Regions from separate parts of the Frigoribacterium sp. UYMn621 genome, predicted to be linked through region 2. Evidence: predicted binding sites of a transcription regulator. Region 2 holds the regulator's gene; the other holds the start of a gene.

Region 1 (6,031 bases), on a different contig from region 2:
GCTGAGTGAGCTGGCAACTGCGGGTCGCCACGACGGAAGACCTCGCCCGCATCATGGAGCTCGAGACCGGCACGTTCGGCACCGACGCCTGGTCGAGTGACGCGATGCTCAGCGATCTGCGCAATCCGCAGTGCTATTACCTCGTGGCCGACAGGCTGGGATTCCCGGGGGAGCTCGACGGTTACGCCGGGCTGTTCGCCCCCCGTGGGGCCCTCGAGGGGGACATCCAGACCATAGCGGTGGCAGAGACCGCGCGCCGGGGAGGGCTCGGTCGAGCGCTGATGAACGCGCTGATCGGCGAGGCACGCAAGCGCGGCGCGAAAGAAGTGTTCCTCGAGGTGCGCGCAGACAATCCCGGTCCCAAACGCCTCTACGACAGTCTCGGATTCGAGGAGATCGCGGTGCGGGTGGGCTACTACCAGCCGGATGGCGTGGATGCGATCGTGATGCGGCTCGACGTGCCAGAGCCCGTCACCCGACCGGCGGTAGGGCAGTGACCGGCGGCCCTCTCGTGCTGGGCATCGAGACGAGCTGTGATGAGACCGGGATCGGCATCGTCCGCGGCACGACCCTGCTCGCCAACGTGATCGCCTCCTCGATGGACGAGCACGCCCGCTACGGGGGAGTCGTGCCCGAGATCGCCGCCCGTGCCCACCTCGAGGCGCTCACTCCGGCCCTGACGGCGGCGCTCGCCGAGGCCCGAGTGACGCTCGCCGAGCTCGATGCCATCGCCGTTACCAGCGGACCGGGCCTCTCCGGTGCCCTCATGGTGGGTGTCGGGGCGGCAAAGGCGCTCGCCGTCGCCCTCGACAAGCCGCTCTACGCCATCAACCACCTCGTTGGGCATGTGGGTGCCGATGTTCTGAGAGACGACGGCACCGACATCGAACTTCCGACCATCGCCCTGCTGGTGTCGGGCGGTCACACGTCGTTGTTGCACGTGCGCGACCTGATCTCCGATGTCGAACTGCTCGGTGAGACGATCGACGATGCCGCCGGCGAGGCGTTCGACAAGGTGGCTCGTCTGCTCGGGCTGCCCTATCCCGGTGGCCCGCAGATCGACCGGGTTGCGGTGGGCGGTGACCCCAAGGCGATCCGTTTCCCGCGCGGGCTCAGTCAACCCAAAGACATGGCGAAGCATCGCTACGACTTCTCCTTCTCGGGGCTCAAGACCGCCGTGGCGCGCTGGGTCGAGCAGAAGCGTGACGCGGGCGAAGAGGTGCCGGTGGCGGATGTCGCGGCGAGCTTCCGAGAGGCGGTCACCGATGTGCTGCTCACGAAGGCGGTCGCGGCATGCCGGGACCTCGGCGTACCGCGGTTGCTGCTCGGCGGCGGAGTCGTCGCCAATGCCCGGGTGCGGGAGGTCGCGGCGGAGCGCTGCGCGGCTGCGGGAATCGAGCTGCGGATCCCCCCGCTGGCCCTCTGCACCGATAACGGAGCGATGATCGCGGCCATTGCGGCGAGGCTGATCGAGGCCGGCCACGGACCGTCCGCCCTGTCGTTCGGGGCCGACTCCACCCTGCCGGTCACGGTCATCCAAGCCTGACTCGAGCACCGGGGTCACCGGCGTGCTGTTTGACATGCCACCACTGCGGTGAAATGCTGTGAATCGCCTGACACCGACAACGTTCTCAAAGGAGCAACCATGACTGACCCCGACAACGGTGCCGTGCCGCCGGTACCGCCGCCAGCCTCGCCCGTGACTCCGCCCGTCGCGCCTCCGGTGATGCCGCCGGCTCCTCCGGCCGGGGACGGCTACACGACTGCCCCTCCCGCCTATGCCGCTACGGGTGTCGTCGGCCCCAAGAAGACCCTCAGCCTCATCGGAATGATCGCGGGAATCGTCGGCCTTCTCGGTTTCTGGGTCGTTTTCATCCCGATCGTCGGATCGGTGCTGCAGCTCTTCATCCCCGGCGCCGCGCTGGTGCTCGGAATCCTCGGTCGCAAACGCGAAGGTGTGCAGGCCAAGGGATTCTGGATGACCGCGATCATCACCGGAATCGCCGGCCTGGTCATTGCGATCATCGCCCTGATCGGCTGGATCGCCCTCTTCGCCATCGGCGGAGCCAACGGCGCGTTCAACTCGAACAACTACTAGTCGCCTCGGTTTCGACCGATGAGGGCCCGTCTCCTCCGGGAGACGGGCCCTTCGTCGCTTTCCCTCCCCGGTGCCGGCAGCCCGACGGCTCAGGAGCGGAAGGTGACTCGCTCGCACAGGAGTGCGGTGTGTCGACCCGCGACGCGGGTGAGCACCAGCGTCGCGGACCGCGGGCCGTGGAGCGAGAGCTTGCGCCGGAAAGCCGCGGGATCGACATCCACTCCGCGCTTCTTGATCTCGAGCGAACCGATGCCCCGTGCCGCCAGCTCCTTCTTCAGCCGACGTTCGTCGAGCGCAAAGGTCTCGACCACACGGAAGCACGCGGCAAAAGGCGTCTCGATGGCGGTGTCAGAGGTGAGGTAGGCGATGCCGTCGCTCAGCATCGTCGCCCCGATGCGCCGGCCCAGATCGCCGATCAGTCGGGAGCGGATGACCGCCCCGTCGGGCTCGTACAGGTAGCTGCCGAGCGTGCCGGTCTCGACATCCGTGCTGTCGCCGGTGGAGGCGAGCTCCGCGGTGCCGTGCTCCCCGATCACGAGCGCGGAGCGGCGGATGCCCGGGCGCGCGAGGCTGCCGAACCAGAGCCCGAGCTCGACCACGTCGCGATCAACGGACACCCACTGCGCCTCGGCCTCCGCCGGGATGAGGTCGCGGTCGATCCCGGGTCCGAGTTTGATTCCGGTGGGCAGTCGGTCGGCGATACCGAAGGCGAAATCGAGCGTCGGCGAATAGTCGGCCGGGTCCGAGAGGCGCGAGGTGTTCTGGTGGCCGGCGGTGCGTCGGGCGGGGTCGAGGTAGACCCCGTCGAAGCCCTCGAGATCGAAGGTGGTGACGTCGGCGTGCTCGACGGTGGCATTCGGCCAGAGCGCGAGGTTGTAGGCCGCGATCGCCGCGGTCACCTCGTCGAGTTCGACGGCGGTCACTTCGAGATCCAGCGAGGCGAGAGCGAGCGCGTCGCCCCCGATCCCGCTGCCCAGGTCGGCGATGCGCAGGAGTCCTGCGGCCTGGAACCGACCCGCATGAAGGGCGGCTACGCGCAGCCGGGTCGACTGCTCGAGCCCGGCCTCGGTGAAGAGCATCCGCCCGGCGAAGGGCCCGAACTTGGCCTTTGCCTTTGCGCGTAGCTTCGACTGGCTGAGCACCGCTGCGACGAGGCCGGGGGAGTGACCGGCGCGGCGGAGGTCGTTCACCGTCTTCAGCACATCCGAGTTCGACTGCCATTCTGGCAGCGAATCCAGGAGCCTCAGGCCGTCGCCGGAGAGCAGTTCGACGAGCTCTGAGGAATCCATCGACCCACCGTACCAAGCCGTGGATTGGCACTCACCTTGCAGGAGTGCTAACGCGCGGCTAAGCTACATCTGGCACTCTCCTCAGGAGGGTGCTAACCCTCCAGATTTCGAAGTACTTCCAAGAAAGAGGTCAACCGTGGCAGTCTCCATCAAGCCGCTCGAAGATCGCATTGTCATCAAGCAGGTCGAAGCCGAGCAGACCACTGCGTCCGGTCTCGTCATCCCGGACACCGCGAAGGAGAAGCCCCAGGAGGGCGAGGTCGTCGCTGTCGGACCGGGTCGCATCGACGACAACGGCAACCGCATCCCCCTCGACATCGCCGTCGGCGACAAGGTCATCTACTCCAAGTACGGTGGAACCGAGGTCAAGTACGGCGGGGAAGACCTGCTCGTGCTGTCGGCTCGCGACGTGCTCGCGGTCGTCACGCACTAGGACCACTTCTTCGTGGAGGGGCCCATTTCCGATCATCTCGGAAGTGGGCCCCTTCTCTTTTGTGCCGTAACATCCCCATGATGCCCAGCTCGCGATCCCCCGAACAGTCCACGGAACGATCCGGCGTGGCGATGGCCGTCGCTGCCTACGCGCTCTGGGGCATCCTGCCGCTCTACTTCCTGCTGCTCCAGCCCTCCGGCGCGTTCGAGATCGTCGCCCTGCGCATCCTCTTCTCCCTCGTGTTCTGCGCGATCATCATCACCGTCACGCGCAAATGGCCGGCGCTCGTCGCGATCCTTCGCCAGCCTCGCATCGTCTTCACGATGGGTCTCGCCGCGGTCTTCATCTTCGTCAACTGGCAGGTCTACGTCTTCGCGACGCTCGATGGCAAGGTGATCGAGGCATCCCTCGGCTACTTCATCAATCCCATCGTCACTGTTCTCCTCGGGGTGATCTTCCTGCGTGAGAAGCTGCGGATCGCGCAGTGGATCGCCGTGGGCACGAGCCTCGTTGCGGTCGTGGTGCTCGCATTCAACTACGGCGCATTGCCGTGGATCTCCCTCGTGCTCGCCTTCTCCTTCGGTCTGTACGGGCTCATCAAGAAGCGCGTGGGCCCAGCGGTGGATGCCGTGAGCGGCCTCACGCTCGAAACGGCCTGGCTCGCCCCGGTCGCGATCGTGCAGCTGGCGGTCGTCGGCACCAGCGCCGGCCTCACCTTCGGCACCGTGAGCCTCGCCCACACGGTTCTCCTGGTGAGCGCCGGGGTCGTCACCGCGGTTCCGCTCCTGCTCTTCGCGGCCGCCGCGCGACGACTGCCTCTCGTCTACCTGGGGCTCACCCAATACCTCGCGCCGGTGCTCCAGTTCGTGGTGGGAGCTTTCGTGCTGGGGGAGGACATGCCGCCGGCGCGCTGGATCGGATTCGCCCTCGTCTGGGTGGCGCTCACGATCCTCACCGTGGACATCTTCGTCGCGGCGCCTCGGGCCCGTCGCGCCTCGCTGCCGGCCCGGTGACCGAACTGTAGGGTTCGACATACCCGATCTACCCGAAGGACCATCATGTCGCGCTCCCGAACGCTTCCGGCTGCCCTCTCCGGAGTAGTACTCAGCCTCGCGCTCGTGTCCTGCTCTGTCGCACCCCCGACGCCCGTTCCTCCGGTGCCGTCGGCCTCATCGACGGCCGCACCTTCCGGCGACGGAGTTCTGCGCATCGGAACACTCTTCCCCAGCACCGGCACACAGTCCTACCTCGGCGGCGCACAGGCCGCGGGCGTCGCGGTTGCCGTCAAGGAGATCAACGATGCCGGTGGCGTGCTCGGCAAACCCGTGGAAGTGCTCGCACGAGACTCCGGCGACGTGTCCACTGCAACGATCGAGGCGTCGATCGCCGAGCTCGTGACCGCGAAGGCCGACGTGCTGATCGGGCCGTCGTCATCGGTGCTGGCCGAGAGAGTCATCCCGAAGCTCGTCGCGGCGAAGCTGCCGATGATCTCGCCGGCCGCCACCTCCGCGCGCCTCAGTTCGGTGGCATCCGGCGGCTATTTCTTTCGCACGATCGGCTCCGCCGCTCTCGAAGGGGGCGCTCTCGCCAAGACCATCGGTGGAGGAAAGGCACGCATCGCGATCGTCTACTTCGACGACGACATGGGGCGGGCGATACTCGGCACGATGCGAGCAGCGCTTGCGGCGACCGGAGGCCTGGTTGGCGTGCAGAAGATCGATGCGGCGACGAAGGACCTGGCTCCCATCATCGCCGCGGTGAATAGTTCGAAGCCGGACGACGTCGTCTTCGTGAGCCCCTTCAGCGCAATGGCGCAGAACACGGCACTGATCACCCAGCTCACGGCGGCGGGATTCGGCGGAGCGAAGCTGTGGCTGACGGGACAGAACACCGCGGACTATTCCCAGGCCGTACCGGTCGGCACCCTGGCAGGCGTCAACGGCATCCTGGAGGGGGCGCAGCCGACTCCCGCTTTCGCCGCGCGGGTAGCGGCCGTCGCACCGGCGGTCACCGATCTGCAGTACGCAGAGGAGTCCTATGACGCCACGATTATCGCCGCGCTCGCGGCGACGGTCGCCAACGATGCGAGTGGCGCGGCGATCGCGGCCCACCTGCGAGAGGTGTCAGCCGGGGGCATCGAGTGCACCACCTACGGCGAGTGCGTCGATGTGCTGAAGACCTCCACCGACATCGACTACGACGGGATCTCTG
Region 2 (6,031 bases):
GTGCGAAGGATCGTGCCCCCGAGACGCACGGATGTCGCGCCAGCGGCCTCGAGACGAGCGAGCTCCGAGGGCGAGATGCCGCCCTCCGGCCCCACGACGAGCACCACATCCCGATCGTCGGGCTCGAGCGCGCTGAGGGCGAGCGTCGCGGTGGGCTCCAGCAGGAGCATCCGTGTGACCTTCGCCAGCGCGACGAGCACGGAGAGAGAGGCGAGATCCCCCACCTCGGGCACCCATGACCGAACCGATTGTTTGCTGGCCTCCCTCACGATCGCGCTCCAGCGATCATGCCCCTTGCGCACCTTCGCGCCCTCCCACTTGACGATCGACCGCTGGGCGGACCACGGGATGACCCCATCGACCCCGAGCTCGGTGGCCTGCTGCACGGCCTGCTCGTCGCGGTCCCCCTTCGCGAGCGCCTGGACGAGCCAGATCGCCGGAGAGGCCGGAGGGGTGTCGAGAACCGCCGAGACCTCGACCACGAATTCGGTGTGCTCCGCAGAGACCACCGTGCCCGAGATCATCAGACCCGCTCCGTTGCCGATCGAGATCGACTCGCCGGCGGCGATGCGGCTCACCGTGACGGCGTGACGCGCCTCCGCTCCCCCGATCGTGATCCGCTCACCGACGGTCGCGGAGAGCAGTTCCTCGCTCAGATAGAAGTGGGCCATGCGATCAGATGTTGAGGAACCGGTCGCGCAGCTTCTGGAACAGTCCCTGCTGGAAGTGCGTGAGCGTCGGCGTCGCGGCCTTGCGAGTGCTCGCGAACTGCTTGATGAGGTCCTGCTCCTTGTGGCTGAGCTTCACCGGGGTCGTCACCTGCACCCCGATCTTGAGGTCACCACGGCCGCTGCCGCGCAGGTGGGTCACGCCGCGATCTTTGATCGTGATGACCTCCGCGCTCTGGGTGCCGGGCCGGATGTCGACCGCGACCTCACCATCGAGCGTCTTGAGCGTCGTCCTGGTGCCGAGGATGGCGTCCGTCATCTGCACTTCGAGGGTGGCGAGGATGTCGTCACCGTTGCGGCTGAACACGTCGTGGTGGCGCACCTTGATCTCGAGGTAGAGATCACCGGAAGTACCACCGGCCGGGCCGACCTCACCCTGGTTGGGCATCTGCAGGCGCAGTCCGGTGTCGACCCCGGCGGGGATGTCGACCGGGATGCTTCGGCGCGCGCGAACGCGACCCTGGCCCTGGCAGGTGGGGCAGGGGTTGGGGATCACGGTGCCGTAGCCGCGGCAGGTGCCGCACGGGCTCGATGTCATCACATTGCCAAGCAGGCTGCGCACGGTGCGCTGGATCTGCCCGCTGCCGTGACAGATGTCGCACGTGACCGGGGTGGTCCCCGGCGCGCAGCACGAGCCGTCGCAGGTCTCGCAGAGCACGGCGGTGTCCACCTCGATATCGCGGGTCGTGCCGAAGATGATCTCTTCGAGGTCGACCTCCACTCGCACGAGGGCGTCCTGTCCGCGTTCGCGGCGCGAGCGTGGCCCGCGGGTCTGCCCGCCGCCGAAGAACGACTCGAAGATGTCGCCGAAGCCGCCGAAGCCCTGCCCACCCTGCCCGCCGAAGCCGGTCTGGGGGCCGAGGTCGTACTGCTGGCGCTGCTGCGAGTCGGAGAGCACGTCGTAGGCGTGCGTGACGAGCTTGAACTGCTCCGAGGCATCTGCCCCCGGGTTCACGTCGGGATGCAGTTCCCGCGCGAGGCGACGGTACGCCTTCTTGATCTCATCGGTCGTCGCGCTGCGGTCGACACCGAGTACTTCGTAGTGGTCAGCCAATCAAATTCCCTTTGGTCTTCAGTCCTCGCCGAGCAGGCGGGACAGGTAGCGGGCGACAGCTCTCACGGCCGCGATGTTGTTCGAATAGTCCATGCGGGTGGGGCCGATCACGCCGAGGCGTGACACTTCCCCACCGGAGGTCGCGTAACCGGTGGTCAGCACCGAGGTCTCCCCCAGGCCGAAGGAGGCATTCTCCTTGCCGATCGACACCGAGAAGCCGTTCTGGTCCGGTTCCATCTCGCCGAACAGCCGCAGCAGCGTCACCTGCTCCTCGATCGCCTCGAGAACAGGGTAGATGCTGCCGCTGAAGTCTTCCTCGGTGCGCACCAGGTTCGCGGTTCCGGCCATGACCAGCCGATCATGACGGTTGGCGAGGACCTGCTCGATGAGTGCGGAGGCGATGCGGCCGACGGCCGGGGCTTCCGCCGGCGAAAACTGCTCGGGCAGCTGGGCCAGCTTCTCGGCGGCCTCCGCAAGCCCGAGGCCGCCCAGACTGGCATTCAGCCGGGATCCGAGTTGGGAGAGGAAGCCCTCCTCCAACTCGTCCGAGACGTCGAGCAGGCGCTGCTCCACCCGGCCGGTGTCCGTGATCAGCACGGTCATGACGCGAGACGAGGCGAGGCGCACGAGCTCGACGTGACGGATGCGTGAGCGCGACAGCGAGGGATACTGCACGAGCGCGACCTGGTTGGTGAGCTGCGACAGCAACCGCACCGTGCGTCCGAGCACCTGGTCGAGATCTGCGGATGATCCGAGGAAGGTCTCGATCGCGGTGCGCTGCGCCGGGCTGAGCGGTCGCAGGTCGGCGAGCTGGTTCACGAAGACGCGGTAACCCTTGTCGGTGGGGATGCGCCCGGACGAGGTGTGCGGCGCCGCGATGAGCTCTTCCTCCTCCAACAGCGCCATGTCGTTGCGGATGGTGGCTGCCGACACTCCGAAGGAGTGGCGATCCACGATCGACTTGGATCCCACCGGCTCGCGCGACGCGACGTAGTCCTGCACGATGACGCGTAGCACGTCCAGGCCTCGCTCCGACACCATGCTCACCACCCCGCTCTCTCCGTCACCGCTGCGTCACCCTGCCCACACTTGGCACTCCTGTGTTCAGACTGCCAATTGTACCGTGACCCACCCAGACGAAGGCATTGCATGCATGCCGAGGAGGGCGCTACCTTATGCATGTGCTCGTGCAGTGCCCTCAACAGAGGGCCGAGCGAGACACCGCCCGAAGTCTTTCCTTGCCAGCTCGCAGGATCGATCCGCTCACCGAAAGGCTCTGCACATGACCGACCCCATCTCCACGCCGGCTGCACCGCAACCGGCCGCGCCCCTCACCGAGGCCGAGGACCGCCAGTGGGCGTCGTTCGCACACCTCGGGGGAATCATCGGCTTCCTGCCCTCGCTGATCATCTGGCTCGTCTTCAAGGACCGTGGTCGTTTCACCAACAGTGAAGGCAAAGAGGCCCTGAACTTCCAGATCACGATGGTGGCCGCGTACATCGTCGGATCGATCCTGAGCGTCATCGTCATCGGATTCCTGATCACTCTCGCCGCGGCGATCGTCTCGATCATCTTCTCGATCATGGGCTTCCTGAAGGCCAAGGACGGCATCGCGTACCGTTACCCCTTCGCGATCCGCCTCATCAAGTAGTCCTCTTTCGCCACAAGCCCGGCCGCGCGCGGCCGGGCTTGTGTGTTTAATGGGCGCATGTCAGAAACCACGCCGAACCCCTACCAGACGCCGACGCCATTCAGCCCGAGCGACGAGAAACTCTGGGCGATGCTCGTTCACCTCGGCGGGATCTTCTTCCACTTCCTGCCGGCACTGATCGGTTATCTGGTCCTGCGCGACCGCGGTCCGTTCGTGCGCGAACACACCCGCACAGCGCTCAACTTCCAACTCACCGTTCTTCTCGGCTACGTCGTCGGACTGTTCACCCTGTGGCTGTTCGTCGGCGCGATCATCATCCTGGCCGTCGCCGTGCTCGACATCGTGTTCAGCATCATCGCCGCGGTCGCCGCCAACCGGGGTGAGTGGTACACCTACCCCGTTGCCGTGAAGTTCATCTCGGCCTAGGGCTACTCGAGCAGCCGTCGCACCACGGCATCGGCGAGCAGGCGTCCGCGCAGGGTCAACACGAGCGAGCCACGGACGGCGGATGCCCCGTCGACGAGACCGTCGCCGATAAGCCCGGCAACGGCGGTGCGCGCACTCGCCGGGAGCTCGGCGATGACCAGTCCCTCTCGAATCCGCGTGCCGAGGAGCACACTCTCCACCCGCCGCGTCTCGTCATCGAGGGTCTCTCGCCCGGCACCGGGAGACAGACCGGCGCCGATCCTGTCGGCATAGGCCGCGGGATGCTTCACATTCCACCAGCGCACTCCGCCGACATGGCTGTGCGCCCCGGGACCGATCCCCCACCAGTCATGACCCTGCCAGTAGGCGAGGTTATGCCGCGACCGGTGCTCGGCGAAGTCTCCCGGCGACTCACGCGCCCAGTTGCTGACCTCGTACCAGCCGTAGCCGGCGGAACCGAGCAGCTCGTCCGCCAGCTCGTACATGTCCGCCTGCAGATCCTCGTCGGGCTGCGCCACGTCGCCGCGTCGGATCTGCCGCGCGAGCTTCGTGCCATCTTCCACGATGAGCGAATAGGCGGAGAGATGGTCCGGTTGTTGGGCGATGGCGTGCTCGAGCGACACTCGCCAATCGTCGAGGGACTCCCCCGGAGTGCCGTAGATGAGATCGAGGCTCACCTCCAGTCCGGCGTCGCGGGCCCACTGCACCACGAGAGGCACCCGATCGGGGTCGTGGGTGCGCTCGAGCGTCGCGAGCACGTGCGGCACGGCCGACTGCATGCCGAAAGACACGCGCGTGAAACCCGCGTCGGCGAGGGATCGGAGGTAGGCGGCATCCACCGAATCGGGGTTCGCCTCGGTCGTGACCTCCGCGCCGTGCGCCAATCCCCAGGTCCCGGCGACCGCGGCGAGCATCGCGGTGAGATCGGCGACCGGCAACATGGTTGGCGTGCCCCCGCCGAAGAAGACGGTGGATGCCTTCCTGCTCGGCAGCTCCGCTCGATCGAGGATGCCCCGGGCGAGAGCCACCTCGGCGATCGCCTGGCCGGCATAGTCCGTGCGCTTGGCCCCGCGAAGTTCGTCGGAGGTGTACGTGTTGAAGTCGCAGTACCCGCAGCGCACCCGGCAGAACGGCACGTGGAGATACACCCCGAAGTTGCGTTCGGCGGCACCCACGGTGACGGATTTGGGCAGCGCGCCGTCTGACGGCGCCGGATCGGCGAGCGGAAGCGCGCTCGGCATCAGGCCCCGGTGGTCGGCGAGAGCGTGCCGGAGAGTGATTCGAAGTATCGCCGGGTGTAGTAGGCCTGCGAGAAGCGGAGCACCGGGTAGACCAGCCACCAGAACGCATTGGCCGGCCGCGAGAACGCGCTGATCTCCAGCCAGACCGATCCGTCCTCCGTCTGCTCCACGATGAACGACTCCTCGCCGCTCTCGGGATGCCCCGGGAGTGTGCCGTACGCGAAACCCCGCCGATTCACTTCGTTCACGACGTAGACCACCCGCGCCGGGGCGGTCACCTGGAACGGCCCGAAGGGGATCTCGAGCACCACAGAGTCGCCAGGCACGATGAACGGGGCGCCGTCGGGACCGAACACCACCTCGTCCCCGAGCACCGTGTCCGCCACCGGCGCACCGGCCTCGTCGAAGGCCACGGGTACGTAGGTCTGGTCGCTGACCGCGGCCGGAACATCCGCCACGTCGACACGGAATCCGCTCGTGCGCTGGATGCCCCAGGACATCACCTCGGTCCAGGCGTAGTCCCAGCGCGCGTCACCATGGCCGATTCTCATGCGCTGCCGGAACGGCCGGTAGCCCGAGGGTGACTTGGTGAGCAGGTCAGCCGACTGGGTCGCTCCGACGCTCGCGTAGGTGACGGGCCGCTCCCAGAGCGGCAACTTCGCAGGCATCTAACGCAACCGGATCGTCGAGGCGGCTGAAGCGGGCATGGCGCAATTCTACCGGCGCCACGCCCGTCGACATGCCCCGGGAGGACGGTCGTCTAGCCGATCGAGCCGCTTCGGACTCGCCCGGCGAGCTGGTCGGCATCCAGGGCGAACAGGTCCCGTGCTCCCCCGGTGGCCGCACCGAAGAGTCCCGCTGCCTGCGGAAGCAGCTGCTCGGCATAGAAGCGAGCGAGCACCAGCTGGGTGTCGGCGAGGTCCTCGTCGCC

Evidence for each region. Region 2 encodes HrcA, which represses chaperone genes, less so after heat shock. Its sites were predicted from a motif close to TTNGCACTCGNNNNNNNCGAGTGCNAA; they were not measured.
Region 1: a site for HrcA is predicted at 3,412-3,438, ahead of groES (co-chaperone GroES). Genes of this name have one in related genera too.

The regions. Positions count from the first base shown of each region.
Region 1 is NZ_JBEPTM010000002.1:200,670-206,700, reverse strand. It holds gene tsaB (tRNA (adenosine(37)-N6)-threonylcarbamoyltransferase complex dimerization subunit type 1 TsaB) at 1-5, shown strand, start outside; gene rimI (ribosomal protein S18-alanine N-acetyltransferase) at 6-497, shown strand; gene tsaD (tRNA (adenosine(37)-N6)-threonylcarbamoyltransferase complex transferase subunit TsaD) at 494-1,546, shown strand; gene ABIB54_RS04985 (hypothetical protein) at 1,646-2,098, shown strand; gene ABIB54_RS04980 (THUMP-like domain-containing protein) at 2,188-3,387, opposite strand; gene groES (co-chaperone GroES) at 3,524-3,820, shown strand; gene rarD (EamA family transporter RarD) at 3,898-4,833, shown strand; gene ABIB54_RS04965 (ABC transporter substrate-binding protein) at 4,879-6,031, shown strand, end outside.
Region 2 is NZ_JBEPTM010000007.1:91,576-97,606, forward strand. It holds gene ABIB54_RS12690 (16S rRNA (uracil(1498)-N(3))-methyltransferase) at 1-671, opposite strand, end outside; gene dnaJ (molecular chaperone DnaJ) at 676-1,782, opposite strand; gene hrcA (heat-inducible transcriptional repressor HrcA) at 1,801-2,823, opposite strand; gene ABIB54_RS12705 (DUF4870 domain-containing protein) at 3,065-3,433, shown strand; gene ABIB54_RS12710 (DUF4870 domain-containing protein) at 3,491-3,859, shown strand; gene hemW (radical SAM family heme chaperone HemW) at 3,862-5,100, opposite strand; gene ABIB54_RS12720 (DUF1990 domain-containing protein) at 5,100-5,768, opposite strand; gene ABIB54_RS12725 (acyl-CoA dehydrogenase) at 5,861-6,031, opposite strand, start outside.